Regions from separate parts of the Streptomyces sp. NBC_00285 genome, predicted to be linked through region 2. Evidence: riboswitches for the same ligand, from Rfam matches in the RefSeq annotation. Region 2 holds a riboswitch; the other holds the start of a gene.
What was found. Region 2 has a riboswitch for glycine ahead of gcvP (aminomethyl-transferring glycine dehydrogenase). Riboswitches for the same ligand answer to the same signal wherever they lie in the genome.
Positions count from the first base shown of each region.

Region 1: linked by a shared signal. The riboswitch ahead of gcvT (glycine cleavage system aminomethyltransferase GcvT) and the one ahead of gcvP (aminomethyl-transferring glycine dehydrogenase) in region 2 are both predicted to bind glycine.

Region 1 covers NZ_CP108055.1:7,485,145-7,500,944, reverse strand. The annotation lists gene OHT57_RS34730 (thioesterase family protein) at 1-311, opposite strand, end outside; gene OHT57_RS34725 (alpha/beta hydrolase) at 467-1,687, shown strand; gene OHT57_RS34720 (trimeric intracellular cation channel family protein) at 1,596-2,252, opposite strand; gene OHT57_RS34715 (M1 family metallopeptidase) at 2,276-3,667, opposite strand; gene OHT57_RS34710 (ABC transporter ATP-binding protein) at 3,765-5,129, opposite strand; gene OHT57_RS34705 (ABC transporter ATP-binding protein) at 5,126-6,217, opposite strand; gene OHT57_RS34700 (ABC transporter permease) at 6,214-7,221, opposite strand; gene OHT57_RS34695 (ABC transporter substrate-binding protein) at 7,291-9,039, opposite strand; gene OHT57_RS34690 (ABC transporter permease) at 9,098-10,096, opposite strand; gene OHT57_RS34685 (enhanced serine sensitivity protein SseB C-terminal domain-containing protein) at 10,433-11,188, opposite strand; gene OHT57_RS34680 (enhanced serine sensitivity protein SseB) at 11,505-12,305, opposite strand; gene OHT57_RS34675 (AAA family ATPase) at 12,402-13,076, opposite strand; glycine riboswitch at 13,260-13,357, shown strand; glycine riboswitch at 13,358-13,462, shown strand; gene gcvT (glycine cleavage system aminomethyltransferase GcvT) at 13,515-14,633, shown strand; gene gcvH (glycine cleavage system protein GcvH) at 14,773-15,150, shown strand; gene glyA (serine hydroxymethyltransferase) at 15,166-15,800, shown strand, end outside.
Region 2 covers NZ_CP108055.1:1,897,705-1,913,504, reverse strand. The annotation lists gene OHT57_RS08730 (mannose-1-phosphate guanyltransferase) at 1-402, shown strand, start outside; gene OHT57_RS08725 (DUF881 domain-containing protein) at 565-1,401, shown strand; gene OHT57_RS08720 (small basic family protein) at 1,398-1,730, shown strand; gene OHT57_RS08715 (DUF881 domain-containing protein) at 1,736-2,566, shown strand; gene OHT57_RS08710 (FHA domain-containing protein) at 2,628-3,533, shown strand; gene ftsR (transcriptional regulator FtsR) at 3,552-4,289, shown strand; gene OHT57_RS08700 (bifunctional nuclease family protein) at 4,367-4,840, shown strand; gene OHT57_RS08695 (MerR family transcriptional regulator) at 5,104-5,787, shown strand; gene OHT57_RS08690 (DNA polymerase IV) at 5,845-7,221, shown strand; gene OHT57_RS08685 (PRC-barrel domain-containing protein) at 7,239-7,616, opposite strand; glycine riboswitch at 7,740-7,835, shown strand; glycine riboswitch at 7,836-7,950, shown strand; gene gcvP (aminomethyl-transferring glycine dehydrogenase) at 8,014-10,899, shown strand; gene OHT57_RS08675 (TOBE domain-containing protein) at 10,957-11,376, opposite strand; gene OHT57_RS08670 (extracellular solute-binding protein) at 12,318-13,613, shown strand; gene OHT57_RS08665 (carbohydrate ABC transporter permease) at 13,620-14,618, shown strand; gene OHT57_RS08660 (carbohydrate ABC transporter permease) at 14,684-15,448, shown strand; gene OHT57_RS08655 (endo-1,4-beta-xylanase) at 15,503-15,800, shown strand, end outside.

The DNA.
Region 1 (15,800 bases), 5.6 Mb from region 2:
AACAGCGAGGCCTGGCCGGTGGAGAGGGTGCGGCCGGTGCGGACGACGTCCGTGCGGACGACCGCGGGGCCCGGCTGGGACGCGGTCAGGTAGTGCGCGGAGATCGTGAACGGGTCGGAGTGCGGCAGGGCGTCCGCGAGGGCGCGGCCCAGGACCGCCAGCAGATAGCCGCCGTTGACGGCGCTGATGATCGTCCAGCCCGCGGAGAGGTCGATGTCGTAGACGCCGGGTGCGCGGCGGGTGACCGTGGTGTCCCGGTCGAACTCGCTGTCGCCGATCGTGGCACGCGTGGCGGAGGCTGCTTCTGGCATGGCTGAACGGTACAACAAGTTACTACTAAGCGGTAGCTTTCTCTCGCTTCGCCACAGTTCGGTGCCAGGTATGCCAGGTGAGACCCGGGCAATTTCCTGGTAAGCGTCCGCACACGTCCGTAAACCGATGCACCGGCTTCCCCCTCTACAGGGGCATGAGCCTCACCGGGACCGCGTTCCTCTACACGCTGATCGTGCTGTCCGTCGTCGCCGTCGCGCTTCCGCTCGCCCTGTGGTCGCGGATCAGAGGCCACCGCGCCCTGCGCGCCCTGGCCCGGCTGCTGATGGTGCTGTTCGCCCAGGGCACGGCCGTCGCCCTCGTCTTCGTACTGGTCAACAACCAGAACAACCTGTACGACGACTGGGCCGACCTGCTCGGCACCGGCAACCACGTCCAGCAGGCGGCGAACCTCGGCGCCAGCGGCACCGGCGGTATCGCGCTGAAACGTTTGCCCAAGGTGAAGCAGCACTTCGTACAGGCCTCCGGACCCGGCATGAAGGACGTGCGGGTGACCCAGCTCAAGGGCCGGGTGTCGGGCGTGGACGCCGAGGTCTACGTCTGGCTGCCGCCGCAGTACACCGAGCCCGCGTACCGGCACCACAAGTTCCCCGTGGTGGAGCTGCTGTCGGGCTATCCCGGCTCGGCGAAGGCCTGGTTCGGGTCGCTGCACGCGGTCAACCAGCTGCGGCCACTGATGCGGGCCGGCCGGGTGGCGCCGTTCGTCCTGGTCGCCCCGCGCATGAACCTGCTGGCCGGAGTGGACACCGGCTGCGCCAACATCACCGGCACGGTGAACGCGGACACCTGGCTCAGCGTCGACGTGCAGAAGATGGTCACGGACAACTTCCGTGCCCAGCCCGGGCCGACGGGCTGGGCGGTGGCCGGGTACTCCGCGGGCGGGCACTGCGCGACGAAGCTCGCGGTCGCCCACCCCGACCGCTACCGGGCCGCGGTCAGCATGTCCGGCTACAACGACCCGATCGGCGAACGCAACTCGCTGGCCGCCGAGACCCCCGCGCTGCGCCGCGCCAACAACCCCTACGTGCTGCTGCGGGACGCCCTTGCCCCGCCCGCGATCGCGCTCTACGAGTCCGGGCAGCCGGGCGACGGTTACGAGGCGGCCACCGGTCTCGAACAGATCGCGAAGGCGCCGACGACCGTGCACGTCGTCTACATCCCGAAGAGCGCGGGCGGCCACAACATGGCGCTGTGGCGGCCGCAGGTGGTCCCGGCGTTCCGCTGGCTGACGGAGGAGATGGGGCTGCTGCACGGCCGGGCGGGCGCTACTCCTCACGCACGGTCGACCGCCGGTTCCACGCCCGCGGTGCTCGCCAGTGGAACCTCATCGCGAGCAGGCGCAGTACGAAGGCGGTGAGGGCCGCGAGCCCGCCGGTCAACGGGGTGAGGGCGTCGTAGCGGATGCACAGGACGGCCATGGTGGCGCCGACGATCGCCGGGACCGCGTACAGGTCGCGGTCCCAGCGCAGCAGCGAGGGCACCTCGCCCGCGACCACGTCCCGCAGTACACCGCCGCCGACGGCGGTGGCCATGCCCAGCGTCGCGGACTGGGTCAGGCCAAGGCCGTACTCGTACGCCTTCGTCGTCCCCGCGACGCAGAACAGGCCGAGGCCGGCCGCGTCGAAGACGTTCACGCCGACCTGGATCCGCTCCACGTGCGGGTGCAGGAAGAAGACGAGCAGGGCGGCGAGGAGCGGGGTGATGAAGTACCCCAGGTCCGTGAAGGCGGCGGGCGGTACCGCGCCGATGATCAGGTCCCGGAACAGCCCTCCGCCCAGCGCGGTGACCTCGGCGAGGACGGCGATGCCGAAGACGTCGAAGTTCTTGCGGACGGCCAGCAACGCGCCCGAGATGGCGAACACGAAGATGCCGACGAGGTCGAGCGTGTGCTGGACGGAGGGGCTGAACAGTTGCTGGAGCACCCCACATTCTTACCCGTGGACTGCTACAGGGCCGGTTTGCCCGTCGTGAACAGCCACGTCCCGAACAGGTCGTCCAGCTGCTGCCCGCTGACCTTCTCGGCGAGGCCGATGAAGTCGGCGGTGCTCGCGTTGCCGTAGCGGTGGAGTTTCGTCCAGGCCGGCAGCAGCTTGAAGAAGGCCTGGTCGCCGATGCGTTCGCGCAGCACCTGGAGGGTCATCGCGCCCCGCTGGTAGACCGCGGACGCGAACATCGTGTCGCGCTGCGGGTCGCCGACGGTGGTCTGCCAGAAGGCGCTGCCTGCGGGACGGGCGTCGTAGCCCGCGATGAAGGAGTCGTGGGCGCTGCGGGTGCCCCGGTGCTCGGCCCACAGCCACTGGGCGTAGGTGGCGAAGCCCTCGTTGAGCCAGATGTCCTTCCAGTGCGCGACCGAGACGCTGTCCCCGAACCACTGGTGGGCGAGCTCGTGCACGATCGTCGTCTCGCTGCGCACCGCCGAGTAGGCCGGCTTCGTCTGTACCTCCAGCGAGAACCCGGCCTGCGGCATGTCGTCGACGATCGCGCCGGTCTCCTCGAAGGGGTACGGCCCGAAGACCTGCGACCAGTAGTCGGTGGCCTCGGCCGTCACCCCGTACACGTCCACGTTGTTGCTGTTCGCCAGCACCGGGTCGATCGCGGTGTAGATGGGGATGCCGCCGGGGGTCGTACCGGTCCGTACGTCGAACTTCCCGATGGTGGCGGTCGCGAGGTAGGTCGCCATCGGCTTCTTCTCGCGCCAGTGGGTGTACGTCGAGCCGCCCTTGTCGTACGTCGACACGAGCCGACCGTTGGAGACCGCGGTCAGGCCCTTGGGGGTCTTGAAGCGGATGTCGTACGTGGCCTTGTCGGAGGGGTGGTCGCTGGACGGGAACCAGGTCGAGGCCGCGTTGGGTTCACAGGCGACGAAGACGCCGTCGGGGGTCTTCATCCAGCCGTAGTCGGAGCCGAAGACGATGGGGCCGTTGAGGGGTTCCGGGACGCCGCCGTAGGTGACGGCGACCGTGAAGTCGTGGCCCTTGCGCAGGGACTGGCGCGGGGAGATGCGGATCTCGTCGCCGTCGCGCGTGAACTGGGCCCGTCTGCCGTTCACTTCGACCCTTGTGACCTCGAGTTTCTGCAGGTCCAGGTCGAAGGAGGAGAGGTTCTGGGTGGCGCGGGCGGTGAGTGTCGTACGTCCGTCCAGGCGGTCGGTGTCCGGGTTGTACGCCACGTCGAGGGTGTAGTGCCGGGCGTCGAAGCCGCCGTTGCCGAGGTTCGGGAAGTAGCTGTCGCCGATGCCCGGTGCGCCCGGGTGCGGGCCGGGGGAAGCGGCGACGACGAAGAAGGAGGCCACCGCGGTCGCGATGGCCCCTGAACGTGCCGAACGGGAGAGTTTCATGAGTCGTCCCTTTCGCGCGTGTGCCGATAAGTCGGACACGGACGACTCTTCACTCTCCCGTTCGGGCATGTGCATGACTTTGCCAACTTGTCATGCGCTACTTGTCAGTTGACTCCTGACGATCCGCTTCCGGTTCCGGTTCCGGCGAGCCGGGGGTCTCGGAGGCGGGCTCCTCGGCGGCGGGTGGCTCCTGGACCGCGGCGGCGGGCGTGGTCCTGGCCCCCGGACCGGTCTTCGCCGACGTGGCTCCGGCGTCGGCGGTGACCTCCGCCGCGGGCTTCTCGGCCGTCTCCTCGGAGGGCTCGGCCTCCTGGGCAGCGCCCATCTGCGCCGCCAGGGCCGCCGACGTCTCCGCCGACTCCGCCAGCACCTCGTCGGCGACCAGTTCGGCCGCCTCCTTGGCGACCGACAGCAGGACCGTGTCCTGCGGAGCCTGGTCCTCGAAGTTCTCGGGGTGGTGACAGGCCACGCGCTGACCGGGGCGCAGCTCGATCAGCTGCGGCTCCGTCGTCCTGCAGACCTCCGTCGCCTTCCAGCACCGCGTGTGGAAGCGGCAGCCCGAGGGGGGCGAGATCGGGGACGGCACGTCACCGCGCAGCAGGATGCGCTCGCTCTTGGCGCCCCGGCGCTTGGGGTCGGGCACCGGCACCGCCGACATCAGCGCCTTGGTGTACGGGTGCATCGGCGCCTCGTACAGCGAGGTGCGGTCGGCGAGTTCGACGATCTTGCCGAGGTACATCACCGCGATGCGGTCCGAGACATGGCGGACGACGGACAGGTCGTGCGCGATGATCACGTACGTCAGGCCCAGCTCGTTCTGGAGGTCGTCCATCAGGTTCACGACCTGCGCCTGGATCGACACGTCCAGCGCGGACACCGGCTCGTCGGCCACCACCAGCTTCGGCTTCAACGCGAGCGCCCGCGCGATCCCGATGCGCTGACGCTGACCGCCGGAGAACTCGTGCGGGTAGCGGTTGAAGTGCTCGGGGCTCAGGCCGACCAGCTCCAGGAGGCGCTGGACCTCCTTCTTCACCCCGCCCTCCGGCTCGACGCTCTGCAGCCGGAACGGCGCCGAGACGATCGAGCCGATGGTGTGCCGGGGGTTCAGGGAGCCGTAGGGGTCCTGGAAGATCATCTGGATGTCCCGCCGCAGCGGACGCATCCCGGCCGGCTTCAGCCGTGTGATGTCCTGGCCCTCGAAGTGGATCGAGCCGCCGGTCGGGTCCTGGAGCCGGGTGATGACCCGGCCCATCGTCGACTTGCCGCAGCCCGACTCGCCGACCACGCCGAGCGTCTCGCCCTTGCGCACCTCGAAGTCGATGCCGTCGACCGCCTTGACCGCGCCGACCTGGCGCTGGAGGACGCCCTTGCGGATCGGGAAGTGCTTCTTAAGGCCCTCAACCTTGAGCAGCACCTCGCGCTCTTCGGGAGCCGCCGGGTCCGATGTCTTCGTCTCACTCACAGCTTCGGCGCAATCTCTTCGGTCCAGATCCGCGTGCGGTCCTCCGGCGAGAGGTGGCACGCGGAGAAGTGCCCGCCGCCGACCTGCTGGAGCTCCGGGCGCATGGTACGGGTGACGTCGCCCTTGGGGATGTCCGCGTACGGGCAGCGGGGGTGGAAGGCGCAGCCCGAGGGGACGTTGATGAGGCTCGGCGGCTGGCCCTTGACGGGGATGAGCCGCTCGGAGGTCTCACGGTCGATGCGTGGCATCGAACCGAGCAGGCCCCAGGTGTACGGGTGCTGCGGGCGCTCGAAGACGTCGTCGACGCTGCCCCGCTCCACGCACCGGCCGCCGTACATCACGAGCACGTCGTCGGCGATCTCGGCGACCACACCGAGGTCGTGGGTGATCAGGACGACCGCGGAGCCGAACTCCTTCTGCAGGTCCCGGATGAGGTCGAGGATCTGCGCCTGGACGGTGACGTCGAGGGCGGTCGTCGGCTCGTCCGCGATCAGCAGCTCGGGGTTGTTGACCAGCGCCATCGCGATCATCGCGCGCTGGCGCATACCGCCGGAGAACTCGTGCGGGTAGCCGTCCACGCGCTTGTCCGGCTCGGGGATGCCGACCCGGTCGAGCATCTCGACGGCCCGCTTGCGCGCGACCTTCTTGCTGACGTCGTGGTGGACCCGGTACGCCTCCACGATCTGGCTGCCGATCGTGTAGTACGGGTGCATCGCGGACAGCGGGTCCTGGAAGATCATCGCCATCTCGCGGCCGCGCAGTCGGCGCACCTCGTCCGGGTCGGCGGAGACCAGTTCCTTGCCGTCCAGCCAGATCTCGCCGGACATCTGCACGTGCTTGCCCTGCGCCCCGAGCCGGTGCAGGCCCATGATCGCGAGCGAGGTGACGGACTTGCCGGATCCGGACTCGCCCACGATGCAGAGGGTCTTGCCCTTCTCCACCTCGAAGGTGAGCCCGTCCACGGACTTGACCAGGCCGTCGTCGGTCGGGAAGTGCACCTTGAGGTCGCGGACCGCGAGGAAGGCGTCGGGGGCGTTCCCCGGAGCCGGCTCGCCCAGGGCGGCACCGGTCTTGGAGAGTTCGGTCACGAGAGCCTCACCCGCGGGTCGGCGGCGGCGTACAACAGGTCCACCAGGAGATTTGCGACTACGACGAAGAGGGCGGCGAGCAGGGTGACGCCGAGGATCGGGGGCAGGTCGTTGTCGGTGATGCCCTGCACCGCGTACTGGCCGATGCCGGGCAGCGAGAACACCGTCTCGGTGATCACCGCGCCGCCGAGCAGCAGGCCCAGGTCCATGCCGAAGACGGTGATGATCGGGGTCAGCGCGGCCCGCAGCCCGTGCCGGGTCACGACGCTGCGCTCGCGCAGGCCCTTGGCGCGGGCCGTGCGGATGAAGTCCTCGTTCATCGTCTCCATCATGCCCGAGCGGGTGAGCCGCGCGTAGATGGCGGAGTAGAGCAGCGCCAGTGAGCACCAGGCCGGGAAGAGCGTGTTGGCCCACTCGGCCGGATTCTCGGTGAACGGCACATAGGTGCGGCCGAAGATCGGCCACTGGTAGGTGAAGAGCAGCAGCGCCAGGTTGCCCGTGAAGAACATGGGCAGCGAGACACCGGCGAGCGCGACACCCATGAAGGCGCGGTCGAAGAAGCTGCGGGGCCGCAGTGCCGAGATCACGCCGATCACGACACCGGACACCAGCCACAGCACGGCGGCACCGGCGGCCAGCGAGACGGTCACCGGAAGGCGCGAGGTGAGCTGCGGCCAGACCTCGACGTGGTTCTTGAAGGAATAGCCGAAGCAGGGGGCGCTGCAGTGCGCGGTGGTGGGGCCCAGGTTGTAGGTGGCGCCGGCCACGATCCCCTTGATGAAGTGCCAGTACTGCAGGTACAGGGGGTCGTCAAGACCGAGGTTCTGCTTGACCGCGAGGATGTCGGCCTTCGTCGGGCTCTTTCCGATGTACTGCTGCGCGAGCTGGTCGGCGGACTGTCCGGCCATGCGCGGCAACAGGAAGAAGATCGCGAAGGTGACCGCGGTGACGACCAGCAGCAGGAGCACTGCCGCGAACGTCCGACGGAGGATGTACGAGATCACGGGGACCGGCGCTGGTGCCCGCGGGCTGCTGAGCCCGCGGGCACCAATGCCTTCACCTGCCTTCCGGGGCTACTTCTTGGTCGTGCCGATGTTGAGGTAGTCGTACTGACCGCTGAAGGCCGCCGAGGACACCAGGTTGGTGAAGCCCGCGGGGCGGTACAGCAGGACCTTGAAGTAGGTCAGCGGGACGAGCGCCGCCAGGTCCATCGCACGCTTGTCGATCTGCCCGTACAGGGCGTTGCGCGCGGTGTCGTCCTCGGTGGCGATGGCCTTCTCCAGCATCTCGTTGATCTGACTGTCGTTCAGATACGAGAGGTTGGTGTTACCGGAGGCGCCGATCGCGTCACCGTGCAGGATCTGCTGGAGGAAGCCGTAGCCGGAGTTCCAGTCGGCACCCCACTGCATCATGTGCAGGCCGATGTTCTGCTTCTTGTCGAACGACGGCACACCCGCGTAGTCGGTGAAGTACTTGCCCGACGGGTACTGCTTCAGGCTGGCGTTGATGCCGACCTTCTTCAGCGAGGCGATGATCGCGGTGGCCGCGTCGATCTCCTGCGGACGGTCGCTGCGCGCCGAGAGGTTGGTGTTGATCGACGTCTTGCCGCAGGCCTTCAGCTGCGCCTTGGCCTTGGCGACGTCACCCTTGTTGCCGGTGGTCGCGTAGACGTCGGCCTTCTGGTAGCCGGTGATGTCCGGCGGCAGGACGGTGGTGGCGACGTCACCGCGGATCGGGCCGCCCTCGGCGGTCTGCACGGAGACCTTGTCGATGGCGTACTCGACGGCCTTGCGGCACTCGACCTTGTCGAACGGGGCGACCTGGTTGTTGATCGCCATGTAGACCAGACGGCCACCGTAGGTGTTGTCCGTGTTGGCCTTCAGGTCGGCGCTGTTGACGACCTTCGCCTGGGTCGCGGCCTGGACACCGGTACCACCGAGGTCGATCGCGTCACCGGCCTGGACGTCCTGGTCGATCGTCTCGGCGTTGACCTTGAGCTTGACGACGATCTTGTCCGGGTACTGCTTGCGCAGCGGGTCGGTCTTCGGGTCCCAGTTCTCGTTGCGGACGAGGACGGCCTGCTTGCCCTCGTCGTAGCTCTGGAACTTGTACGAGCCCGAGGACACGATGCTCTTGACGTAGTCGATGCCGGTGTCCTTGGCCTGCGGCACCGGAGCCGTCTGCGGGGTGGCGACCAGGTAGTCGAACTCCTGGAAGGCGCGGTCGAGCTTGAAGACGATCGTGGTGTCGTCCGGCGTCTCGATGGACTTCAGGCCCTCGGCGCTCTTGTCCTTGTAGGGGCCCTTGTAGGCCTTGCCGCCGATCAGGAACTGCTGGAAGTAGTTCGGGCCGAGGGAGAGCACGTCACGCGCGAAGTTGGAGCGCTCGACGCCGTACTTGACGTCCTTCGAGGTGATCGGGGTGCCGTCCTGGTACTTCAGGCCCGAACGCAGCTTGTACGTCCAGGTCTTGCCGCCGTCGCTGGGCACACCGGCGCTCGCGGCGAGGTCCGGGACCAGCTTGTTGCCCTCTTCGCCCGCGCCGGGCTGGAAGGTCATCAGCGGGCGGGCGTACAGCCGGCTGAGGTTGTACATGTAGGCGTAGTACGTGTTGCCCGGGTCGAAGGAGTCCGGCACGTCCGAGTACTCGTACGTGACCGTCCCACCCTTCTGGGTGGAGGCGTTGACGACACCCTTGGTCGCTGCGTTGGCCCCAGCCGACTTGTTCCCGTCTCCACCGTTGTCATCAGCCTTGCTGCAAGCCGAGAGCAACAGGCTCGCACTGCCGATGGCCGCTACTGCGGCCAGCGCTGACCTTCGCATGATGGTCTGCTTCCCCTTTGTTGTCGGAAATCTTTATGACTCTCACCGCGGCCGCGGATCAGCGGCTGCGCGGGTCGAGAGCGTCACGGAGACCGTCGCCGAGCAGATTGAATGCCAGCACGGTCACGAAGATGGCCAGACCAGGCACGATCAAGAACTGGGGGTCGACCTGGTAGTAGTCGACCGCCTGGTTGATCATGCCGCCCCAGGACGCCTGCGGAGGCTGGATGCCGACGCCGAGGAAGCTCAGGGACGCCTCGAAGAGGATGTTGGTCGGGATGAGCAGCGTCGAGTAGACGATGATCGGGCCGACGAGGTTCGGGAGCAGCTCGCGGAAGAGGATGTAGGGCCCTCTGGCCCCCATCCCCCGCGAGGCGTCGACGAACTCCCGCTCGCGCAGGGCCAGCGTCTGACCGCGCACGATGCGGCCCAGGTAGGGCCAGTTGAAGAAGCCGATGACGAAGATCAGCACGCTGATGTGCAGCGGCAGACCCTCCAGGCCGAAGGCACCGCCCTGGAGGGTGGCCGAGATGGCGATGGCGAACAGCAGCAGCGGGAACGCCAGGAAGGTGTCCATCAGCCGGCTGATGATCGTGTCGACCCGGCCGCCGTAGTAGCCCGCGACCACGCCGAGGACGGCGCCGATCGTGTTGGACAGGACCGTGGCGCCGAAGGCGACGACCAGGGAGACCCAGGAGCCCTCGAGGATGCGGGTGGCGATGTCGCGGCCGAACTTCGGCTCCACACCGAGCGGGTGGTCCCAGCTCATGCCGCCGAAGTCGCCCTTGGGCAGCGAGGTGTTGGGGTCGATCAGGTCCTGGTGGAGGGCGTTCGGGTCCAGGCCGAGCATGGCCTGGATGGGACGCGAGAGCACCGCGAGCAGGATCAGCAGGATGACGATCACACCGCCGGCGACCGCCACCTTGTCCCTCTTGAAACGGGACCAGGCGATCTGCCCCAGGGAACGGCCCTCGATCTGCCCCTTGTCGACGCCGGCGAGGACAGCCTCCGGCTGCACCTCGGCCTGCGCCCCGGTGGTCTCGATCGGTGCGGTCACAGTGACCCGACCCCTCTCGCCGGTGGTGACCGGCCTACACCTGCCGTGGATTACGGCTTTGTCGACTTGCTCGTGTTCACAGGATTCTCCGATCCCGCATCTGACTGGGGAGTCTTCAACGTGGCTGCGATCACCCGCCAGGCCTGGCGAAGAAAGTATGCGCAACCGTGATGCAGTAAGGAGGATTCCGTTATCCGAACACTGGGTAACGCCCCTCGGACGCGGGGCAGTTGGGACAGAAGCGGAGATTAGCCGACCTTGCGGACCAATCGCCGTTATCTACGCGCGGAGAAATGTGGTTGTAACGTGATGGCGTAAGAAAGAGGGAAGTGACTTTCAGTAGCCTCCGCCGGCCGGAGGGTAGCCGTACCCGGCTGCCGGGGCCTGGGCGGGGGCGCCGTGGGCCTCGCGGTCGTAGAAGGGCCGGGCACCGGCCCGCATCCACAGGGCCACCGGGTCGTACTCGTCGGACATCGCCACGGTCGACACCGGGAGGCCGTCCGGGACGGCGCCGATGGACTGCTGCATCATCCCGCGCACCGAGTCGACGGCCGAGGGGCTGGTGTCGTACACGTCGAGACCGATGGCGAGATATGGCGCACCGAGCGCCGGCTGCACCCAGGCGCGGCGCAGCGAGCGGACCGCCGGGGTGCGGTGGGCGTTGTGCGAGAGCAGGGCGTAGAACTGCGGGACCTCGATACCGGGTTCCGACAGCCGCAGCGGTCCCGCGGGCTGGCGCTCCAGGCCGGTCGCGATGCGGCGCAGGTCGAGCCAGGGGATGCCGACGCCGCCGCCCGGGGCGTGCGGGTTGAGCCAGAGCCCGTAGTGGTCGGGGAACAGGGTGCGGGCCACGTCGATGCCTTCGACCACTTCGTAGGAGCGGTTCCAGCCACTGGCGCTCAACTCCTGGGCGGAGGTGACGCATGGGGCGTAGCCGTAGCCCTCGACCTCCATGTTTCCGTACTGGGCGTCGGGGGAGCCGGACTGGCCGTGCCACAGAAGCATCCAGACCTGGCCGGAGTTGGGGGTCGCGAGGGCGCGCAGCAGTGCCTCGTAGGCGTCGTAGCGCCCGGGGGTCACCTGGCGCAGCATGTGCTCGACCTGGCCGGTCGTGGTGGCGCTCACCCTGTTTCGCCCCTTCTTGAAGTCGGCCCCGAGTTTGGACCCAGCTTAAGCGCCCACGAGCCCGGGATCTGTGCGCTGTCGACGGGTGCGCTCGTCCGTGACCGGTCGCGCCCGCGGCGGACCGCATAGTGGCACAGTCCCGCGCCCCGGGCCGGGTTGTTCCCGGGGCGGGTGTCGAACGCGGCGGCGTCCGGTGCGTGCGATCGCAACGCGAAGGGCCGCCCGGTACCGGGTGCGACAGGGCGAATGTGCGCGCCGGGACGGCGGGATCGTCGAAGCACACCTAGCCCTGCGTGTAGAAGGGCCGTACCTGTTCGCGCATCCAGTGCCCCACCGGGTCGTCCGCCACGTCCAGCAGGACCAGGTTCACCGGCCACCGGACCGGGGTCCGGTGCAGGGCCCGGCCGAGAGCGTCCATCGGCAAGGTGCGCAGATCTCCCTCCCATTGGGAGAGTTCGACGCCCACGAACATCACCGGGTCGGCCGTCTCGATGGCCGCAAGGCAGCGGCGGGCCGTCAGGACCACGCCGGTCGCCGCGAACTCCGCGGAGGCGGTGGCGAGGAAGTCGACCGGGTCGTCCTGCCAGTCCGGTTCGTAGAGCTTGACCCGCCCGCCGGTGTTGGGGCCGTCGAGGGGGGAGCGGCCCACCCGGCAGAGGTCGGCGACGGCGGCCGGGGGGAGCGGGACGCCGACCACACCGTCGGGGTTCAGGGCGAGGCCCACGTGCGGGGGCAGGCCACGGGCGAACTCGACCGCCGGGGCGATGGTGCACGACAGATGGCTGCCGACGACCTGGCGGAACTGCTCCTCGGAGCTGAAGACCGGCACGAACGCCTGGCCGCCGATCTCCAGCGTGGGCAGGTCGAGGGGGCCGCTGTGCGGGCCGCCGCCGTTCGGCAGGGGGATCCAGACGAAGCTGCGGCCGAGCACCTCGATGATCCGGGCGCATGCCGAGGGCATGCCGAGGGAGGCGGAGAGCACCTCCTCCAGTTCGTTGCCCGGCCATCCGCCGTGCGGATGGGGGTGTGCCGTCTGTGCCGGAAACTCCGAGAAGTCCGCGGGGAGATCCGCCGGGAAATCCATCTGTGCGACCGCCTGCTGTGAACCCAGTACTGATGTGGCTGAAAGGCTAGCGGGTACGGCGGGAGCCGGCCCCGGCCCGGACGAGTTCTTCCCGCCTCAGCCGGTGAAGCCGATCCGCCGCAGGACGTCCGCCGCCTCCCGGTCGACCAGCACCGCCGAGGCGCAGCCCTGGGGCAGGTCGCCCCGCTCCACGGCACGGATCAGGCGGGCGGCCGCGCCCCGGTGGCGCAGGAAGGCGTACCGCGAGACACCCCGGCCGCGTTCGCGCTGGCCCTCCAGCGCTGCGTCCGCCGTGACGTCGAGGAGCAGCAGGTGCAGGGTGCCGCCCCGGCGGCGGGCCTCGCGGGCCAGCCAGCCGCGCACCCAGGTCTGCGTCCCGCAGTCGTGCACGACGACCCCCTCGCCGGAGCGCAGGGCGCGGCGCAGTCCGGCGTAGTGCGCGAGCCGGACCAGGGGGCGGTAGACGGCGTACGGCAGGAAGCGGGACAGTCGGCCGTCCCAGCGGTCGCGGGTGTCCTGGGAGTCGATGCGTGCCCCTGTGACCGCACGCTTCATCAGGGTGGACTTGCCGCTGCCGGGCAGGCCGGTGATGACGACGAGGTCCTTGGGGCCGAAGAGCAGGGCGTGCGGGCTGTGTCCCAGGCGGTCGCGCAGGTCACGGACGACCGGCGCCGGGCGCGTGCCGCGGGCCTCGACGGCCGGGGCCGCGGGCTGCTCGGGCAGCGCCAGGCCCGAGGTAGTCGCGTACGCGGTGGTCCTGTTCACCGTCATCGTCCTCCTCCGGGGTCAGGGTCTCCCCTCCCCACCAAGCGTAAAGAGAAGGTAATGGATGATCTCCCGTGTTTCTGTACGCGTACCGCCACAAGCCAGTTACAAAGGGAGGGGCCGGGTGCGGCCCTGCCGCCCGCCCGCGATGCGTGCAATGATGTCGGCGCCAACTGCATACCGGCCGCTTGAATCCGCGCGGGAGAGTCCTGGGTACATGTACCCGGGCGCCGAAGGAGCAAGTCCCTCCCTTGAATCTCTCAGGCCCCCGTTACCGCGCGGGCGAGGCACATCTGAAAAGCGGGCCGCCCACTCGAAGGCGGCTCCACCCAAGGTGCAAGCCATGTTTCTTCATGGCGAACCTCTCAGGTTCCGATGACAGATGGGGAGGAATCACCTCGCCCGTCACACCCATGTCCTGGGATCCTTGGAGACGACCGCCCGATGAGCAGTTCTGAACCCCGTCACACCGCCCTCGATGCCCTGCATCGCTCGCTCGGCGCGACGATGACCGACTTCGCCGGCTGGGACATGCCCCTGCGGTACGGCTCCGAGCGCGACGAGCACACCGCGGTGCGTACGAAGGCCGGGCTCTTCGACCTCTCCCACATGGGGGAGATCACGGTGAGCGGACCGGCCGCGGCTGCCCTTTTGAACTTCGCCCTCGTCGGCAACATCGGCTCCGTCGGTGTCGGCCGGGCCCGCTACACCATGATCTGCCAGACCGACGGCGGCATCCTGGACGACCTGATCGTCTACCGGCTCGGCGAGACCGACTACATGGTGGTCGCCAACGCCTCCAACGCCCAGGTCGTCCTGGACGCGCTGACCGAGCGCGCGGCCGGCTTCGACGCCGAGGTGCGGGACGACCGGGACGCGTACGCGCTGATCGCCGTACAGGGACCGGAGTCTCCGGGGATCCTCGCGTCCCTGACCGACGCCGATCTCGACGGGCTGAAGTACTACGCCGGTCTGCCGGGCACGGTCGCCGGGGTCCCCGCGCTGATCGCGCGCACCGGGTACACCGGCGAGGACGGCTTCGAGCTGTTCGTGAAGCCGGAGCACGCGGTCGAGTTGTGGCAGGCGCTGACCAAGGCCGGCGAGGGTGTGGGCCTGGTCCCCTGCGGACTGTCCTGCCGGGACACCCTGCGTCTGGAAGCGGGCATGCCGCTGTACGGGCACGAGCTGTCGCGGGAGCTGACCCCCTTCGACGCCGGGCTCGGCCGGGTCGTGAAGTTCGAGAAGGAGGGGGACTTCGTCGGGCGCGAGGCCCTCCACAAGGCCGCCTCGCGTGCCGCCGAGAACCCCCCTCGCGTCCTCGTCGGCCTGGTCGCCGAGGGCCGTCGGGTGCCGCGTGCCGGGTACGCCGTCGTCGCGGGCGGTGCGGTGATCGGCGAGGTCACCTCCGGCGCCCCCTCCCCCACGCTGGGCAGGCCGATCGCCATCGCGTACGTCGACGCCGCGCACGCGACGCCGGGCACGGCCGGTGTCGGTGTGGACATCCGGGGCAGCCACGAGGCGTACGAGGTCGTGGCGCTGCCGTTCTACAGGCGTCAGAAGTAGAAGCCGAAACAGGCGTCCGGAAACAAGCGGCCTGACAGGGCCGCCGTAGGTGATGCTGAGCACATAGTCGCTGCTCAAGCGCGCCTCGCGCAGTACCCCCATTCACCAGCACTCCCCCGCGTACAGGAGAATTCAGGCCATGAGCAACCCCCAGCAGCTGCGTTACAGCAAGGAGCACGAGTGGCTGTCGGGCGCCGAGGACGGCGTCTCGACGGTCGGCATCACGGAGCACGCGGCCAACGCGCTCGGCGATGTCGTCTTCGTCCAGCTCCCGGAGGTCGGCGCCACGGTGACCGCGGGCGAGACCTGCGGCGAGCTGGAGTCCACCAAGTCGGTCAGCGACCTGTACTCCCCGGTGGCCGGTGAGGTCACCGAGGTCAACGAGGACGTCGTCAACGACCCGTCGCTGGTGAACTCCGCCCCCTTCGAGGGCGGCTGGCTGTTCAAGGTACGCGTCACGGAGGAGCCGGCCGACCTCCTCTCCGCCGACGAGTACACCGCCTTTTCCGCCGGCTGAGGAGCTGCACACCCGATGACCGTGACGTCCGCACTGAACACACCCCTGCACGAACTCGACCCGGAGATCGCCGCCGCGGTCGACGCCGAGCTGCACCGCCAGCAGTCCACCCTCGAAATGATCGCGTCCGAGAACTTCGCGCCGCTCGCGGTCATGGAGGCACAGGGCTCGGTCCTGACCAACAAGTACGCCGAGGGCTATCCGGGCCGCCGCTACTACGGCGGCTGTGAGCACGTCGACGTGGCCGAGCAGATCGCGATCGACCGGGTCAAGGAGCTGTTCGGCGCCGAGTACGCCAACGTGCAGCCGCACTCCGGCGCCTCCGCCAACCAGGCCGCCCTGTTCGCGCTGGCCCAGCCCGGCGACACCATCCTCGGGCTCGACCTCGCGCACGGCGGTCACCTCACCCACGGGATGCGGCTGAACTTCTCCGGCAAGCAGTTCGACGTGGTCGCCTACCACGTCGACGAGGCCGGGCTCGTCGACATGGCCGAGCTGGAACGGCTGGCCAAGGAGCACCGCCCGAAGGTGATCATCGCGGGCTGGTCCGCCTACCCGCGGCAGCTGGACTTCGCGGAGTTCCGGCGGATCGCCGACGAGGTCGAGGCGTACCTGTGGGTCGACATGGCGCACTTCGCCGGTCTCGTGGC
Region 2 (15,800 bases):
TTCGGTGGTGACGGCAAGGGCGGCTTCATCATTCCGGAGTTCAGCAGTGTCTTCGACGGCGCGGCGGCCTTCGTGAGGCTGATCGGGCTGGTGGCGCGGACGCAGCTGACGCTCAGCCAGATCGACGCGCGGATTCCGCGGGCACATGTCATCAAGCGGGATCTGGCGACTCCGTGGGCCGTCAAGGGGCTGGTGATGCGGCGGGTCGTCGAGGCGGCCGGCGATCGCTTTGTCGACACGACCGACGGTGTCCGGGTCGTGGAGACCGACGGGCGCTGGGTGATGGTGTTGCCGGACCCGGCCGAGGCGGTCACGCATCTGTGGGCCGAGGGGCCCGACGACGCTTCCGCGCAGGCTCTGCTCGACGAGTGGGCGGCCGTCGTGGACAGTGCCGGTCGCTGATCCACACACGCGCGTGCCGGACATGTGCCCCCAAGGGGGCCTGTCCGGCACGCGGATGGGGCCGTTCGGAGGTAGGGGTCGCGACGTGCGACGATGTTCGGCATGCCGCAGCAGCCCCCCGTCCGGAGCACGCCCACGCGCCCCTCGCGCCCGGACGCCTCCATGTCGCTGCTCACCAACGTCATGGACCACAGCCTCGATGACGGATACGCCGAGTCGGCGGCTCGGAAGAAGGCCGCCGGTGACGCTGGGCTCCCCAGGACGTTGCGGGCCAAGCTCGGCCTTGCCGTCGGCCTGGTGCTCGCGGCTCTGGTGGTCACCGTGGGGGCGGCGCAGGCGCGGGTGGCCGCTCCTGTCGTGGCCAAGGAGCGCGAGGAGCTCATCGACCGGATCGACCGTGAGACCGAGACGGCGGACAGGCTCGAGAAGAGCGTGGACGAGCTGCGCGACGACGTGAGTACACGGCAGCGCCAGGCGCTCAAACAGAGTGGCGACAGCGGCCAGGCCGATCTCATGGGCATCCTGTCGGGCGCCGTGGAAGTGCACGGCCCCGGCGTCAAGCTGGTTGTGAACGACGCCAAGGAAGCCAGCACCGGCGGTGACGGGAACCCGCGTGAGACCTCGGGGTTCTCCGACACCGGGCGCGTGCGCGACCGCGACATGCAGCGGGTCGTCAACGGACTGTGGGCGTCGGGGGCCGAGGCCATCTCCGTCAACGGACAGCGGCTGACCGCGTTGTCGGCGATCAGAGCCGCGGGTGACGCGATACTGGTCGACAACAAGCCGCTGGTTCCGCCGTATACGGTGCTTGCGGTGGGGGACGGGCAACGGCTGAGCAGCAGGTTCCAGAACAGTGCCGACGGACTGTATCTGCACGCCCTCCAAGAGGACTACGGCATCCGGACCGCCATCTCCGTGGAGGGCGACCTCCGGCTGCCGGCCGCACCGAGTGTGATCGTACGTACTGCAGAGCCGAGAACTGAGAAAGGCACATCGTGATCGCCGTACTGGGCCTCGTCGTGGGAGTCGTGGCCGGCCTGTTGGTCCGGCCCGAGGTTCCGGCGGTCGTCGAGCCTTATCTGCCGATCGCCGTGGTGGCGGCGCTCGACGCCGTCTTCGGGGGTCTGCGGGCCATGCTCGACGGCATCTTCGACGACAAGGTCTTCGTCGTGTCGTTCCTGTCGAACGTGGTCGTGGCCGCGCTGATCGTGTTCCTCGGCGACAAGTTGGGCGTGGGTGCGCAGCTGTCGACCGGTGTCGTGGTCGTGCTCGGGATCCGCATCTTCTCCAACGCCGCGGCGATCCGCCGGCACGTCTTCCGGGCGTGAGGCCGATGAGCGAGCAGGACGAGCCGCCCGGCAACAGGCTGCGCAAGGAACTGCCCGAGGAACTTCCGGCGAGGCCGCCCGAGGTGACGGACGCGCCGGTGGTGGAGCCGCGGCTCACCGGCCGTCAGCGGCTGGTGCAGGGGTTGTGGCCGCCGCGTGTGACGCGCGCCCAACTCATCGTCGCCGTCCTGCTGTTCGGCCTCGGTTTCGGCCTCGCCGTCCAGGTGGCGTCGAACAGCGACAGCGACAGCGCGCTGCGCGGGGCGCGGCAAGAGGATCTCGTACGCATCCTGGATGAACTGGACGACCGTACTCAGCGTCTTGAAGACGAGAAGCAGGGTCTCGAGAAGCAGCGGGACGAGTTGGAGAACAGCTCCGACCAGGCCGAGGAGGCTCGCAAGCAGACGGTCGAGAAGGAGCGGCAACTCGGCATTCTCGCGGGCACCGTGGCCGCGCAGGGGCCGGGCATCACGATGACGATCGAGGACACCAAGGGGACGGTCGAGGCAGACATGCTGCTCGACGCGATCCAGGAGTTGCGGGCGGCCGGGGCGGAGGCGATCCAGGTGAACGGTGTGCGGGTCGTCGCGGGCACCTATCTGTCGGATTCCGACAAGAGAGTGAACGTCGACGGGAACAAGATCTCCACGCCGTTTCGTTTCAAGGTCATCGGCAATCCGCAGGACCTCGAACCGGCTCTCAACATTCCTGGAGGCGTGGTGCAGACTCTTGAGAAGGAGCAGGCCACCGTTACCGTCGAGCGGTCGGGCAAGATCGTCGTGGACGCCTTGCGAGCGGCGAAGCGGCCTGACTACGCTCGGTCGTCCTCCCGGTGAACCGGGGGTGCATGCGGCGCGTCGGGCCAGGGCATGAGGTTGCGGGGGGTCGGCGCACCGAATGGGTGGTGCGTGGTGGAAACTGTCTGGTGGAAACGGACGTTGTGAGGGTGTCCGGGTCGACCGGTGTGTTCAATCAGGGTTCGTCCTGCCCCACGGGCGGGTCTGTTTCGGTCAAGGGGAATCGCCCGTGAAGTTGTTTGCGAAGTTGTTCGGCAAGAGTGCGCGAGAGGGCAGCGACAACGCGACCGCTCGTCATCGCGCACAGCCCGACTCAGAGGGTGAGCGCCCGCTGTTCCGGGATCAGCTCGGTGGCCCGGGCAGTGACGTTCCCGGAGGTCAGGGCGTGCCGTCTGTTGACCCTGCCCAGTCCGGCGACATAGGTTTCGGGCAGCCGTCAACCTCAAGTACGGGTGGAGGGTTTTCCCCTATGTCGGCCCAGGTGTGTACGAGGTGCGGTAACCGCAACGCGGAGAACAGCCGCTTCTGCTCCAACTGCGGCGCCCCGCTGCGAGCCGGGGCCGTACCCGAGCGTCCCTCGGAGACGACCTCCACCATCTCCATCTCCGGGCTCGAGGCGTACGACGCCGAGGTCACCGGGCAGACGCAGATGCCGGCCCTGTCGCCGGAGGCGCAGGCGGCCGTCGACGCGTTGCCGCTGGGCTCCGCGCTGCTGGTGGTGCGTCGCGGGCCGAACTCGGGCAGCCGCTTCCTGTTGGACGGCGAGCTGACCACGGCCGGCCGGCATCCGCAGAGCGACATCTTCCTCGACGACGTCACCGTCTCGCGTCGGCATGTGGAGTTCCGTCGCGGCCAGGACGGCGCGTTCACCGTGTCCGACGTGGGCAGTCTCAACGGCACGTACGTCAACCGTGAGCGGATCGACTCGGTCGCTCTGAACAACGGCGACGAGGTGCAGATCGGCAAGTACCGGCTGGTGTTCTACGCGAGCCAGCGGGGCTACTGACCCTCCCAGGGAAGGTCCATGCTTCAAACACCGAGCGGCGGTGCGGGATACGGCACCGCCGCCACGGACAGTGGGCTGATGAGTATCGGCACGGTGCTGAACGTGCTGCGCGACGAGTTTCCCGAAGTCACGATCTCCAAGATCCGTTTCCTGGAGTCCGAGGGGCTCATCGAGCCGCAGCGGACCCCCTCCGGGTATCGCAAGTTCAGCGACCGGGACCTCCAGCGGCTCGGTCACGTCCTGAGGATGCAGCGGGACCACTATCTGCCGCTCAAGGTGATCCGTGAGCACCTGGACGCCATGGAGCGCGGCGAGGCCGCGGCGCTGCCCACGGTGGGCCGTCAGCGCGACGGAGAAACGGTCCTGGAGGTCTCCGAGGGACCCACCGCGGCGCGGATCGGCAGGGCCGAGCTGCTCGCCGCCGCCGAGATCGGCGAGTCGGAGCTGGCGGAGTGGGAGTCGTACGGGCTCATCACCGCGCTGCCGGACGGGGCGTACGACGCCGAGGTGGTCACGGTCGCCGCGCTCGTCGCCGAACTCGGGCGGTTCGGGATCGAGCCGCGGCATCTGAGGGCGATGAAGGCCGCCGCCGAACGCGAGGCTGGGCTCGTGGAGCAGGTGGTGGCCCCGCTGAAGCGCCACCGCAACCCGCAGACCCGCGCACACGCGGAAGCCCGTGCGAAGGAACTCGCCGGCCTCACGGTGAAGCTGCATGCGGCACTCGTGCAGACCGCGCTCGGTGTACGACTGCCCTGAGGGCGGCTGGTGCAGGAACTGTCACCCGTTTCCTGCCCGACTACCCAAACGTCCCGGGCACGGCCTAGGGTTGCTGTGTGAACGAGCTCGATGTCGTAGGTGTCCGGGTCGAAATGCCCTCCAACCAACCGATCGTGCTCCTGCGTGAAGTGGGAGGCGACCGCTACCTTCCCATCTGGATCGGGCCCGGGGAGGCGACTGCGATCGCCTTCGCGCAGCAGGGCATGGCCCCCGCACGACCGCTGACCCACGACCTGTTCAAGGACGTGCTGGAGGCGGTCGGCCAGGAGCTCACCGAAGTGCGCATCACGGACCTTCGTGAGGGCGTCTTCTACGCGGAGCTGGTCTTCGCCAGCGGGGTCGAGGTGAGCGCGCGGCCGTCCGACGCCATAGCGCTGGCCCTGCGCACCGGGACGCCCATCTACGGCAGCGACGGAGTACTCGACGACGCCGGCATCGCGATTCCGGACGAGCAGGAGGACGAGGTGGAGAAGTTCCGCGAGTTCCTCGACCAGATCTCCCCCGAGGACTTCGGCACCAGCAGCCAGTGAGACAGAGTCAGCCGACCCGGCGGATCAGTGGTCCGTGAGAGGTCGGCTGTGTCCGGTCGTCACCAAAATGCTGGCATTTGCCACCGGCGTGTGAGAGCGTCCTGCGGCCCGTTCGGAGCACATTCGGCTAGCCTTTCCCCGCGGTTGGATACGGGAAACCACTCCTAGGGTGATTATCACTCGGCGTGCCGAGTGTGGCGATCGTTGACGCACCCCTGGTGACTGCCTACCGTCGAGAAGGCAGGTCAAGGACGGAGGTCGGCGTGAGAAGCAGCGGCGACGGTACGGCTGGGGGTGCCCCCGGACGGAGTCTCGGGGCAAGCGGTCCGTACCCTCCCCCAAGCTCTCAACTTCGGTCGAGTTGGGCAGACCCCCAGCACGGCAGTGCGGCCGAGCACGTTCCGCAGCGAACGGCGGCCGTGCCGAGCAGCGGAGGGGCGACGTCCATGGCGTCCGAGCAGATCGGCTATCGCGGCCCTACGGCCTGCGCGGCGGCCGGCATCACCTACCGGCAGCTCGACTACTGGGCGCGCACCGGGCTCGTCGAGCCGAGCGTGCGGCCCGCCCACGGGTCGGGGACACAGCGGCTCTACAGCTTTCGGGACGTCGTCGTCCTGAAGATCGTCAAGCGGTTCCTCGACACCGGCGTGTCCCTGCAGAACATCCGCACCACGGTCCAGCACCTGCGGGAGCGGGGCTTCCAGGACCTGGAGCGCATGACGCTCATGAGCGACGGTGCCACGGTCTACGAGTGCACCTCGCCGGACGAGGTCCACGCGCTGCTCCAGGGCGGTCAGGGAATCTTCGGGATCGCCGTGGGTGTCGTGTGGCGTGACGTCGAGAGCGCCCTGTCCCAACTGCACGGAGAGCGCATCGACACCGGGGAGACCCTGGTGGGACACAACCCCGCAGACGAGTTGGCGCGGCGGCGCAACCGGGCGGTCTGAGGCCCGTACCGCCCTTCGGGGCGGGCATTGTCAGTGGCGTAGGGCAGCATCGGACCTGTGAGAAAAGCGCCCACGATCCTGCATCTCGACATGGATGCCTTCTACGCCTCGGCGGAGCAGGCGTCCAAGCCGAGTCTGCGCGGGAAGGCCGTCGTCGTGGGCGGTCTGGGGCCGCGGGGCGTGGTGGCGACCGCGTCGTACGAGGCCCGGGTGTTCGGCGTGAACTCGGCGATGCCCACGGCCCAGGCCAGACGGCTCGCGCCGAACGCCGCCTATCTCGTGCCCCGCTTCGACCTCTACCGGTCGATCAGCGAGCAGGTGATGGGGCTGCTGAGGGAGCTGTCTCCGCTGGTGGAGCCCCTGAGCCTGGACGAGGCCTTCGTGGACCTGGAGGCCGGGGGCACGGCTTGGGACGACCGGTCGGCGCGCCTGGCCGGGGCGAAGCTGCGGGCCGACATACGGGCCGGCACAGGATTGACGGGGTCAGTGGGACTCGCCGCGTCCAAGATGCTCGCGAAGATCGCCTCCGAGCAGGCCAAGCCGGACGGGCTGGTGGTGATCGAACCGGGTACCGAGCGCGCGCTGCTCGGGCCGATGCCGGTGCGGACGCTGCCGGGGGTGGGGCCGGCGACGGGAGACCACCTGCGGCGGGCCGGCATCCATACGGTCGACGAGATCGTGGAGGCGGGGGAGGACGAGCTGGTACGGCTGCTGGGCAAGGCGCACGGGCACGGGTTGTACGCGATGGCGCTGGCCCGGGACGAGCGGCCCGTGGTGGCGGAGCGTGAGACGAAGTCGGTGTCGGTGGAGGACACGTACGACGTGGACATCCATGACCGTGTCCGGGTGGGGCTGGAGGTGCAGCGGCTGGCCGACCGGTGTGTGCGGCGGCTGCGGGGGGCCGGGCTGTCGGGGCGCACCATCGTGCTGAAGGTGCGGCGGTACGACTTCTCGACGCTGACGCGGTCCGAGACCCTGAGGGGGCCCACGGACGATCCCACGGTGGTCCGGGAGGCCGCCCTGCGCTTGCTGGAGGGCGTGGACTCCACGGGGGGTGTGCGGTTGCTGGGGGTGGGCGTGAGCGGGCTGGCCGACTTCACCCAGGAGGACTTGTTCGCTCAGGCCATGGAGGAGCGAGGAGAGCACACCGTCGAGGAGGCGGCTGATGACACCCCTGTGGAGGAGCGTGACGTGGCGGTCGGGCGGAGGTGGGTCGCCGGTCACGATGTGCGGCATGCCGAGTTCGGGCACGGGTGGGTGCAGGGGAGCGGGCTGGGGAGGGTGACCGTGCGGTTCGAGACGCCGGATTCGGAACCGGGGCGGGTGCGGACGTTCCGGGTCGAGGATCCTGCGTTGGAGGTGGCGGAGCCGTTGCCGTTGGTGGAGGCGGCCGGTCCCCATCGGATCACCCGTGACGGGTTCGTCGGTGGGTGAGTGGGCCGGAGGCTCCCTCAGGCCTCGGCTTCCTCCGTGCCCGCAAGCTTGCCGAAGTCCCGGTCCGGGAACGGGGGCGGCGGGGCCGTGTCGAGGCCGTAGTGGTGGTAGAGCTGGAGTTCCTGGTCGGGGGAGAGGTGCCGGCCCACGCCGAAGTCGGGGGCTTCCTTGATGAGGGCGCGGTCGAAGGGGATGTGCAGGGTGCCTTCGATCACTTCGCTCGGTCCCAGGGGGACGAAGGCGTCCCTGGAGAAGAGGCCGGTGCGTATGGCTGCCCACTCGGGCATGCCGGTCGCGTCGTCCAGGTAGACCTCGTCGATACTGCCGATCTTGGTGCCATTGCGGTCGAACGCCTTGCGGCCGATCAGGTTGCGCGGATCGATGTCGGTCTGCACGGGCCCTCCACTTGGTCGCACCTCATCCGAAGCGGTCGTAAGCACTACGAAAGAGCACATTGGGGTGTGCGGCCACTCGAAAGCTCGGGCGTTGACCTCGCTGGTACTGTTGCAGGCGGCTGTCGACACCGTGCGGGAGAGTCCTCCAGACATCATCGGAGGCGCCGAAGGAGCAAATCCTCCCCAGAATCTCTCAGGCTCACGTACCGCACGGGCGAGGTCACTCTGGAAAGCAGGGCGGGTGTCGACGGCTTCCGCTCTCACCGACGGTGAAAGCCGGTCGCTCTCGGGCGGCCTGGTGAAGCTCTCAGGTTGAGATGACAGAGGGGGAGGCCGTCGGGGTACCCGTGCCGGGGTGTACCCCTCGAAGGTCGTGTCAGACCAGGAGGCCTCCGCAATGACCGCCCATCGCATTCCGCTCTCCGCCCTCGAGCAGGGAATCCCCTTCGAGCAGCGTCACATCGGCCCCGACCACGGGGCTCAGGCCAAGATGCTCGCCCAGGTCGGCTACGGCTCGCTGGACGAACTCACCGCCGCCGCGGTGCCGGATGTGATCAAGAACGCCGATGCCCTGGAGCTTCCCGGAGCGCGTACCGAGGCCGAGGTGCTGGCCGAGCTGCGGTCGCTGGCCGACCGGAACCAGGTGCTCGACTCCATGATCGGGCTCGGGTACCACGGCACCTTCACTCCGCCTGTCATCCTGCGCAACGTCATGGAGAACCCGGCCTGGTACACGGCTTACACGCCCTATCAGCCGGAGATCTCGCAGGGACGGCTTGAGGCCCTGCTCAACTTCCAGACCATGGTCGCAGACCTCACCGGGCTGCCCACCTCCGGTGCCTCGCTGCTCGACGAGGGGACAGCGGCGGCCGAGGCCCTGGCGCTGTCCCTCCGGATGGGGAAGAACAAGAAGGGGATCTTCCTCGTCGACGCCGACGCGTTGCCGCAGACCATCGCAGTGATCCGGACCCGCGCCGAGCCGACCGGCGTCGAGGTCGTCGTCGCCGACCTCAGCGACGGGATCCCGGCCGAGCTCGCCGAGCGGGAGATCAACGGCGTGCTCGTCCAGTACCCCGGCGCCTCCGGGGCCGTACGCGACATCAAGGCGGTCGTCGACCAGGCTCATGAGCTCGGCGCGCTCGTGACCGTCGCCGCCGATCTGCTTGCGCTGACCCTGCTGAAGTCGCCCGGCGAGCTCGGGGCGGACATCGCGGTTGGGACCACACAGCGTTTCGGTGTGCCGATGGGGTTCGGCGGTCCGCACGCCGGATACATGGCCGTGCGGGAGAAGTTCGCGCGGAGCCTGCCCGGGCGGCTCGTGGGCGTGTCCGTGGACGCCGACGGGAACAAGGCCTACCGGCTCGCGCTCCAGACGCGTGAGCAGCACATCCGCCGGGAGAAGGCGACCAGCAACATCTGCACGGCCCAGGTGCTGCTCGCGGTGATGGCCGGGATGTACGCCGTCTACCACGGGCCCGAGGGGCTCAGGGGCATCGCCCGCCGTACGCACCGCTACGCGAACATCCTCGCCGCGGGCCTCACGGCCGGTGGGGTCGAGGTCGTGCACGGCTCCTACTTCGACACGCTGACCGTGCGCGTGCCCGCGAAGGCCGCCGAAGTCGTCTCCGCGGCGCGGCACAACGGCGTCAACGTCCATCTCGTCGACGCCGACCATGTGTCCATCGCCTGCGACGAGACCACCGCGCGGGCTCAACTCGCCGCCGTGTGGGGCGCGTTCGGGGTCGAGGCCGACATTGAGGCACTGGACGCGGCCACTGAGGAGGCACTGCCGGACGCGTTGCTGCGCGCCGACGACTTCCTCGCCCATCCCGTCTTCCACCAGTACCGCTCCGAGACCGCGATGCTGCGCTACCTGCGCCGGCTGGCCGACCGCGACTACGCGCTCGACCGCGGCATGATCCCGCTGGGCTCCTGCACCATGAAGCTCAACGCGACCACCGAGATGGAACCGGTCACCTGGCCCGAGTTCGGGCAGCTGCACCCCTTCGCCCCCATCGAGCAGGCGCAGGGTTATCTGACGCTGATCCGGGAGCTGGAGGAGCGGCTCGCCGAGGTCACCGGGTACGACAACGTGTCGCTTCAGCCCAACGCCGGTTCACAGGGCGAGCTGGCCGGGCTGCTCGCCGTACGCGGGTATCACCGGGCCAACGGTGACGAGCAGCGGACCGTGTGTCTCATCCCGTCGTCGGCGCACGGCACGAATGCCGCGAGTGCCGTCATGGCCGGGATGAAGGTCGTCGTCGTGAAGACCGCCGAGGACGGCGAGATCGACGTCGAGGACCTGCGGGCGAAGATCGAGCAGCACCGCACCGAGCTGGCCGTGCTGATGATCACGTATCCCTCGACGCACGGGGTCTTCGAGGAGCACGTCGCCGAGATCTGTGCGCAGGTGCACGAGGCAGGCGGGCAGGTGTACGTCGACGGGGCCAATCTCAACGCGCTGGTGGGGCTGGCCAAGCCGGGGCACTTCGGCGGCGACGTCTCGCACCTGAACCTGCACAAGACCTTCTGCATCCCGCACGGCGGCGGCGGACCGGGCGTGGGTCCGGTCGGAGTTCGGGCGCACCTGGCGCCGTATCTGCCGAACCACCCGATGCAGCCCGCGGCGGGCCCGGAGACCGGCGTCGGGCCGATCTCGGCCGCGCCCTGGGGTTCCGCGGGGATCCTGCCGATCTCGTGGGCGTACGTGAGGCTCATGGGCGGTGAGGGACTCAAGCGGGCCACACAGGTGGCGGTGCTCTCCGCCAACTACATCGCCAAGCGGCTGGAGCCGCACTACCCCGTGCTCTACACCGGTCCTGGCGGGCTGGTCGCGCACGAGTGCATCATCGACCTGCGGCCGCTGACCAAGGCGACCGGGGTGAGCGTCGACGATGTGGCCAAGCGGCTCATCGACTACGGCTTCCACGCGCCGACCATGTCGTTCCCGGTGGCCGGGACGCTGATGATCGAGCCGACCGAGTCCGAGGACCTGATCGAACTCGATAGGTTCTGCGAGGCGATGATCGCCATTCGCGGGGAGATCGAGAAGGTCGGGGCCGGGGAATGGGCCGCCGACGACAACCCGCTGCGGAACGCTCCGCACACCGCCGGTGCGCTTGGCGGGGAGTGGGAGCACTCCTACACGCGCGAGGAAGCCGTGTTCCCGGCCGGGGTGTCGGTCGCGGACAAGTACTGGCCGCCGGTACGGCGGATCGACCAGGCCTTCGGCGACCGGAACCTCGTGTGCTCCTGCCCGCCGCTGGACGCGTACGAGGACTGATCTGAGGTGATGAGGGCCCCGTTTCGGCGGGGCCCTTTTCTTCACGCCGGGCCGGGGCTACTCCTTCGCCAGTGACACCTCGGTCGACTTGATGAGAGCGACCACCGGGGTGCCGACGGCCAGGGCGAGGTCGGTCGCGGCGTCCGCGGTGATCGCGGAGGTGAGCTCGCCCCCCTCGACGGCGATCTTCACGGTGGCCATGGCGGCGCCGGCGACCACGGCGGACACCGTGCCCGGGAGCTGGTTGCGGATGGACACGCCCCGGAGCGGGGCGGTGGCGAGGGAGACCTCCGTCGACTTCACCAGGGCGCGTACGGACGTGCCCCGGGTGAGGCCGAGTTCCTGGACGGCATCGAGGGTGATCGCGGCCGTGAGGTCCTGGCCGCCGTCGAGTCGGATCTTGACCGTCGCCATGGCCTCGCCCGGGGTGACGGTGGTGACGGTGCCGGGGAGCTGGTTGCGGATGCTCAGGGTCATGGGCATCAACTTAGAGTCGTATGCGTCGGATGTCTGGTATGCGCATGTCCGTCGGTGTGGACGCGAGGGTGGCGGGTGCGGTCGGGTTCCGCCTCGCGCGGGAGCTCCGAGGTGAAGCAGGCGCCGGCCTTGACGCCGTCGGGGTGTTCGGCGACGTTGGCGACGGGCGTGCGCGTTCCCGTTCCGTAAGGATCGCCAAGACGAGCGAATGTTTCGACTTGCCGGCGGATTTGCCGAGCCCGCCTTGGCCGGGATGGCCGGGATGACCTCGTGCACCGAGAGCGGATCGGCAACGCTACTGATCGGAAAAGGTAGTTGAGGTGGTCCCCGCCAGGACCAGGTCGAGAGTGGCCGGTTGGGCGGGTCCTCGGCCGGGGTGCCCGCAGAGTCGGTCCCCGTGCGGCCGCGTGTCGACCGGGTGGGTGGCCTGCGCCCAGGTGGCGTAGGGCCGCAGGTCGGTCCAACGCCCATGGAGGCGCGGCGACTTCCGTGTCGCAGGCGTTGCGTGATGCTGGATCTCGAAAGGATCCGATCGTGCGGCGGTCCTGAGGGTCCCGGGGAACTCCCCCGGTCGTTTCGATATCCGGCCCTGTTCGCCGCGGGTAATGGTCTGGGCCGGTACGGCACCCTTCGCCGACCGGCGTGGTCCATGCGGACCTTCTCGTGTCCTCCAACAGGCCGTGACGCATGTGGACTTCGCGCCGATGACGCCGCCAGAGCCGCTCCCGGAATCGACCGCTCCCTTCGTGCGGACGCGTCGGCCGAGGGTGCCGTGGCCTTCGCCTGGTTCAACTGCTCAACATTCCCTGTGCGCAAGGGGTTGCCACCGTTTGGTAGCTGTCTCTAGGGTGCGGCAGCAGCGAAGCTTTCTGGATTCATTCCGAAACTTTCGGACCTAGGACGGACAAGGACGGCTCCGTCCCGTACCCAAGGAGCGCATCATGGGCGACCCGGCACTGTCCCGCCGTGGATTTCTGGCGGCGTCCGCCGCGGCCGGTCTGGGCATGACGGCACTGACCGGCTGTGGCGGAGACTCGCACGGAGGATCGTCCGACGGGACGACCACGGTGGAGTGGTGGAACATCTCCACCACCCAGCCGGCGAAGGGTGTCTGGGCGGGCCTCGCCAAGAAGTTCGAGGCCGCGAACCCCAAGGTCAAGATAAAGATCGTCCAGCTGGAGAACGACGCCTACAAGTCGAAGATGACGGCGCTCACCGCCTCCGGGAAGCTTCCCGACATCTTCCACACCTGGGGCGGCGGCGTCCTCAAGCAGCAGGTCGACGCGGGGCTCGTGGAGGATCTGACCGACAGGACCAAGCCATGGGCCGACGGTCTGCTGAAGGTCACCAAGGAGCCGTACATCCTCGACGACAAGGTCTACGGCATTCCGTTCGACATGGGCATGATCGGCTTCTGGTACAACAAGAAGCTCTTCAAGCAGGCCGGCGTCAGTGAACCCCCCACCACCTGGGGCGGCTTCCTGGAGGCCGTGAGCAAGCTGAAGTCGAAGAACATCACGCCCATCGCCCTCGCCGGCAAGGAGAAGTGGCCCGGCATGTACTACTGGGCCTACCTCGCGATGCGCACCGCCGGCATCGACGCCCTCCAGAAGGCCAGCGAGGACAAGGACTTCACCGGCGCCGGATTCGTCCAGGCCGGCCGGCACCTCAAGGAACTCGTGGACCTGCAGCCCTTCCAGAAGGGCTTCCTCAACGCCGCCTACTCCACCCCCACCGGCCAGGCGGCCGCCGTCGGCAACGGCAAGGCGGCCATGGAACTCATGGGCCAGTGGGCCCCGTCCGTGGAGGCCGACAGCGGCAAGGGCCTCGGGAACGACCTGGGCTTCTTCCCGTTCCCCGCGGTCGAGGGCGGCAAGGGCGCCCTCACCGAGGTGTTCGGAGGCGGCGGCGGACACGCCCTGCGCCGGGGCGCCCCGCAGGCGGCCGTCGACTTCCTGAAGTTCTTCGCCTCCGAGGCCACCGAACTGGAACTGGTCAAGAAGACCAGCGTCCTTCCGGTGCTCCCGAACGCGGAGAAGGCCATGACCGACCCCAACCTCAAGCTCGTCCAGGGGCAGTTGAAGGCCGCCACCGGCTTCCAGCTCTACCTCGACCAGGCGTACGCCCCCGCCGTCGGCCAGGAGGTCAACGACAGCGTGGCCGCGCTCATCGCGGGCTCCAAGTCCCCCGAGCAGGTCACCCAGTCGATCACGAAGACGGCGAAGGAAGAGCAGTAGCCCGCGATGACCTCCACGTTCCTCGCAGACAAGCGGAGCGGTCCGGGCACCGATCTCCCGCCCCCGGAATCAGTCAGGGCCCGGGGGCGGGGCCGTCGGCGCGTACTGCACTGGCTCACCGCGGTCGCCTTCCAACTGCCCGCGCTGGTGCTGTTCATCGGCATGGTCCTGCTGCCGATGCTGTTCGCGCTCTACGCCGCGTTCTTCCGCTGGGGCGGCTTCGGCATGCCCTCCGACTACGTCGGCGGCGACAACTTCACGTCGCTGTTCGACAACCCGGTCTTCCTCGGCGACCTGTGGCGCTGTCTGGTCCTGGTCGTGCTCTCCCTCGTGTTCCAGCTGCCGTTCGCGCTCGCCATGGCCGTCCTGCTCAACCAGCGGATGCGCGGCCGGGCCGTCTACCGGATGCTGTTCTTCGCGCCCTACGTCCTGTCCGAGGCGATCACCGGCGTCCTGTTCAGCATGGTCTTCGCCCCGGACGACGGACTCGCCGACCACATTTTCGGCGCCGTGGGCCTCGACGGGGTGGGCGGGCTGTGGTTCGCCGACCCCTCGTACGTCATGGCGACACTGTTCCTGGTCATGATGTGGAAGTACTTCGGCTTCCACATGATGCTCTACCTGGCCGGACTCCAGTCGATCCCGAAGGAGTTGACCGAGGCCGCCCTCATCGACGGCGCCGGTGCCTGGCAGCGCTTCCGCAACGTCACCCTGCCGCTGCTCGCGCCCACCCTGCGCATCAGCGTCTTCCTGTCCGTCATCGGCTCGATCCAGCTCTTCGACCTGGTGTGGGTGGTCACCCAGGGCGGCCCCGACCACCATTCCGAGACCATGGCCGTGACCATGTTCCAGTACGGCTTCAAGCGCTACCAGGTCGGCTACGCCAGCGCGATCAGCGTGGTCATGTTCGGCATCTGCCTCGTCTTCGCCCTCGCCTACCAGCGGTTCGTGCTCCGCCGCGACCTCGAAGGGGCCACCACGACGATGAGGGGGGACGGCAAGTGACCGCCCGCAAGACCACCGCTCGGACCCTGCCCCTGCACGCGATCCTCGTCGCCGTCGGCGCGGTGATGGTCGTGCCCCTGGTGTACGCCGTCCTGTCCGGGTTCAAGTCCACCGACGAGCTCTCCAGCAACCCCTTCGGGCTGCCGAAGCACTGGCGGACCGGCAACTACACCGACATCCTCGGCGGCAGCGACTTCTGGCGGCTGCTCGGCAGCAGCACGCTGATCGCGGTCGGTACGACGGTGCTGGTGGTCGCCGCGTCCGCGCTGGCCGCGTTCTCCTTCGCGCGGTTCGCCTTCCGTGGCCGGGAGGCCCTGTTCACGCTCTTCACGATGGGGCTGATGTTCCCCTTCGCGGTGGCGGTGCTCCCACTGTTCCTGCTGCTGCGCTCGCTCGGACTGCTCGACAACCCGCTGGGCGTGATCCTGCCGCAGGCCGCCTTCGGGCTGCCGATGACGATCATCATCCTGCGGGCCTTCTTCCGGGAGATCCCCGGCGAGCTGGAGGAGGCGGCCACCCTCGACGGGTGCAGCCCCTTCGGCTTCTTCTGGCGCGTCCTGCTGCCGATGGCACGGCCCGCGCTCGGCACGGTCTCGGTGCTCGCCGTCGTCACCAGCTGGAACAACTTCATGCTGCCCCTGCTGGTGTTCACCGACAACACATGGTGGACGCTGCCCATCGGCGTGCAGCAGTTCCAGGGCCAGTACTCCGCGGAGTACGCCCGTGTCTTCGCCTATCTCGTCCTGGCGATGGTCCCCGCCCTCGCCTTCTACTCGGTCGCCGAGCGTCAGCTCGTCGGCGGCCTGACCGCCGGTGCCACGAAGGGCTGACCCCGGCGCGTCGAAAAGTACGGCTCACCCCGCCCGCACGTGAGGAGTCGCACCATGCGCACGAACCGTCTCAGACTCGCCGGAGTCCTGGCCGCAGTGGTGGTCGCCGCCGCCGCTCCCACCGCCCAGGCCCACGGCAAGCCCACCACCCTCGCCGACCTCGCCCAGCGCCACGGCCGCTACTTCGGCAGCGCCAGCGACAACCCCGAACTCGTCGACGGGCCGTACAAGAAGATCCTCGGCAGCGAGTTCGACCAGATCACGCCGGGCAACGGCATGAAGTGGTACGCCACCGAACCCCAGCAGGGCGTCTTCGACTGGACCAACGGCGACGAGATCGTGAACCTCGCCC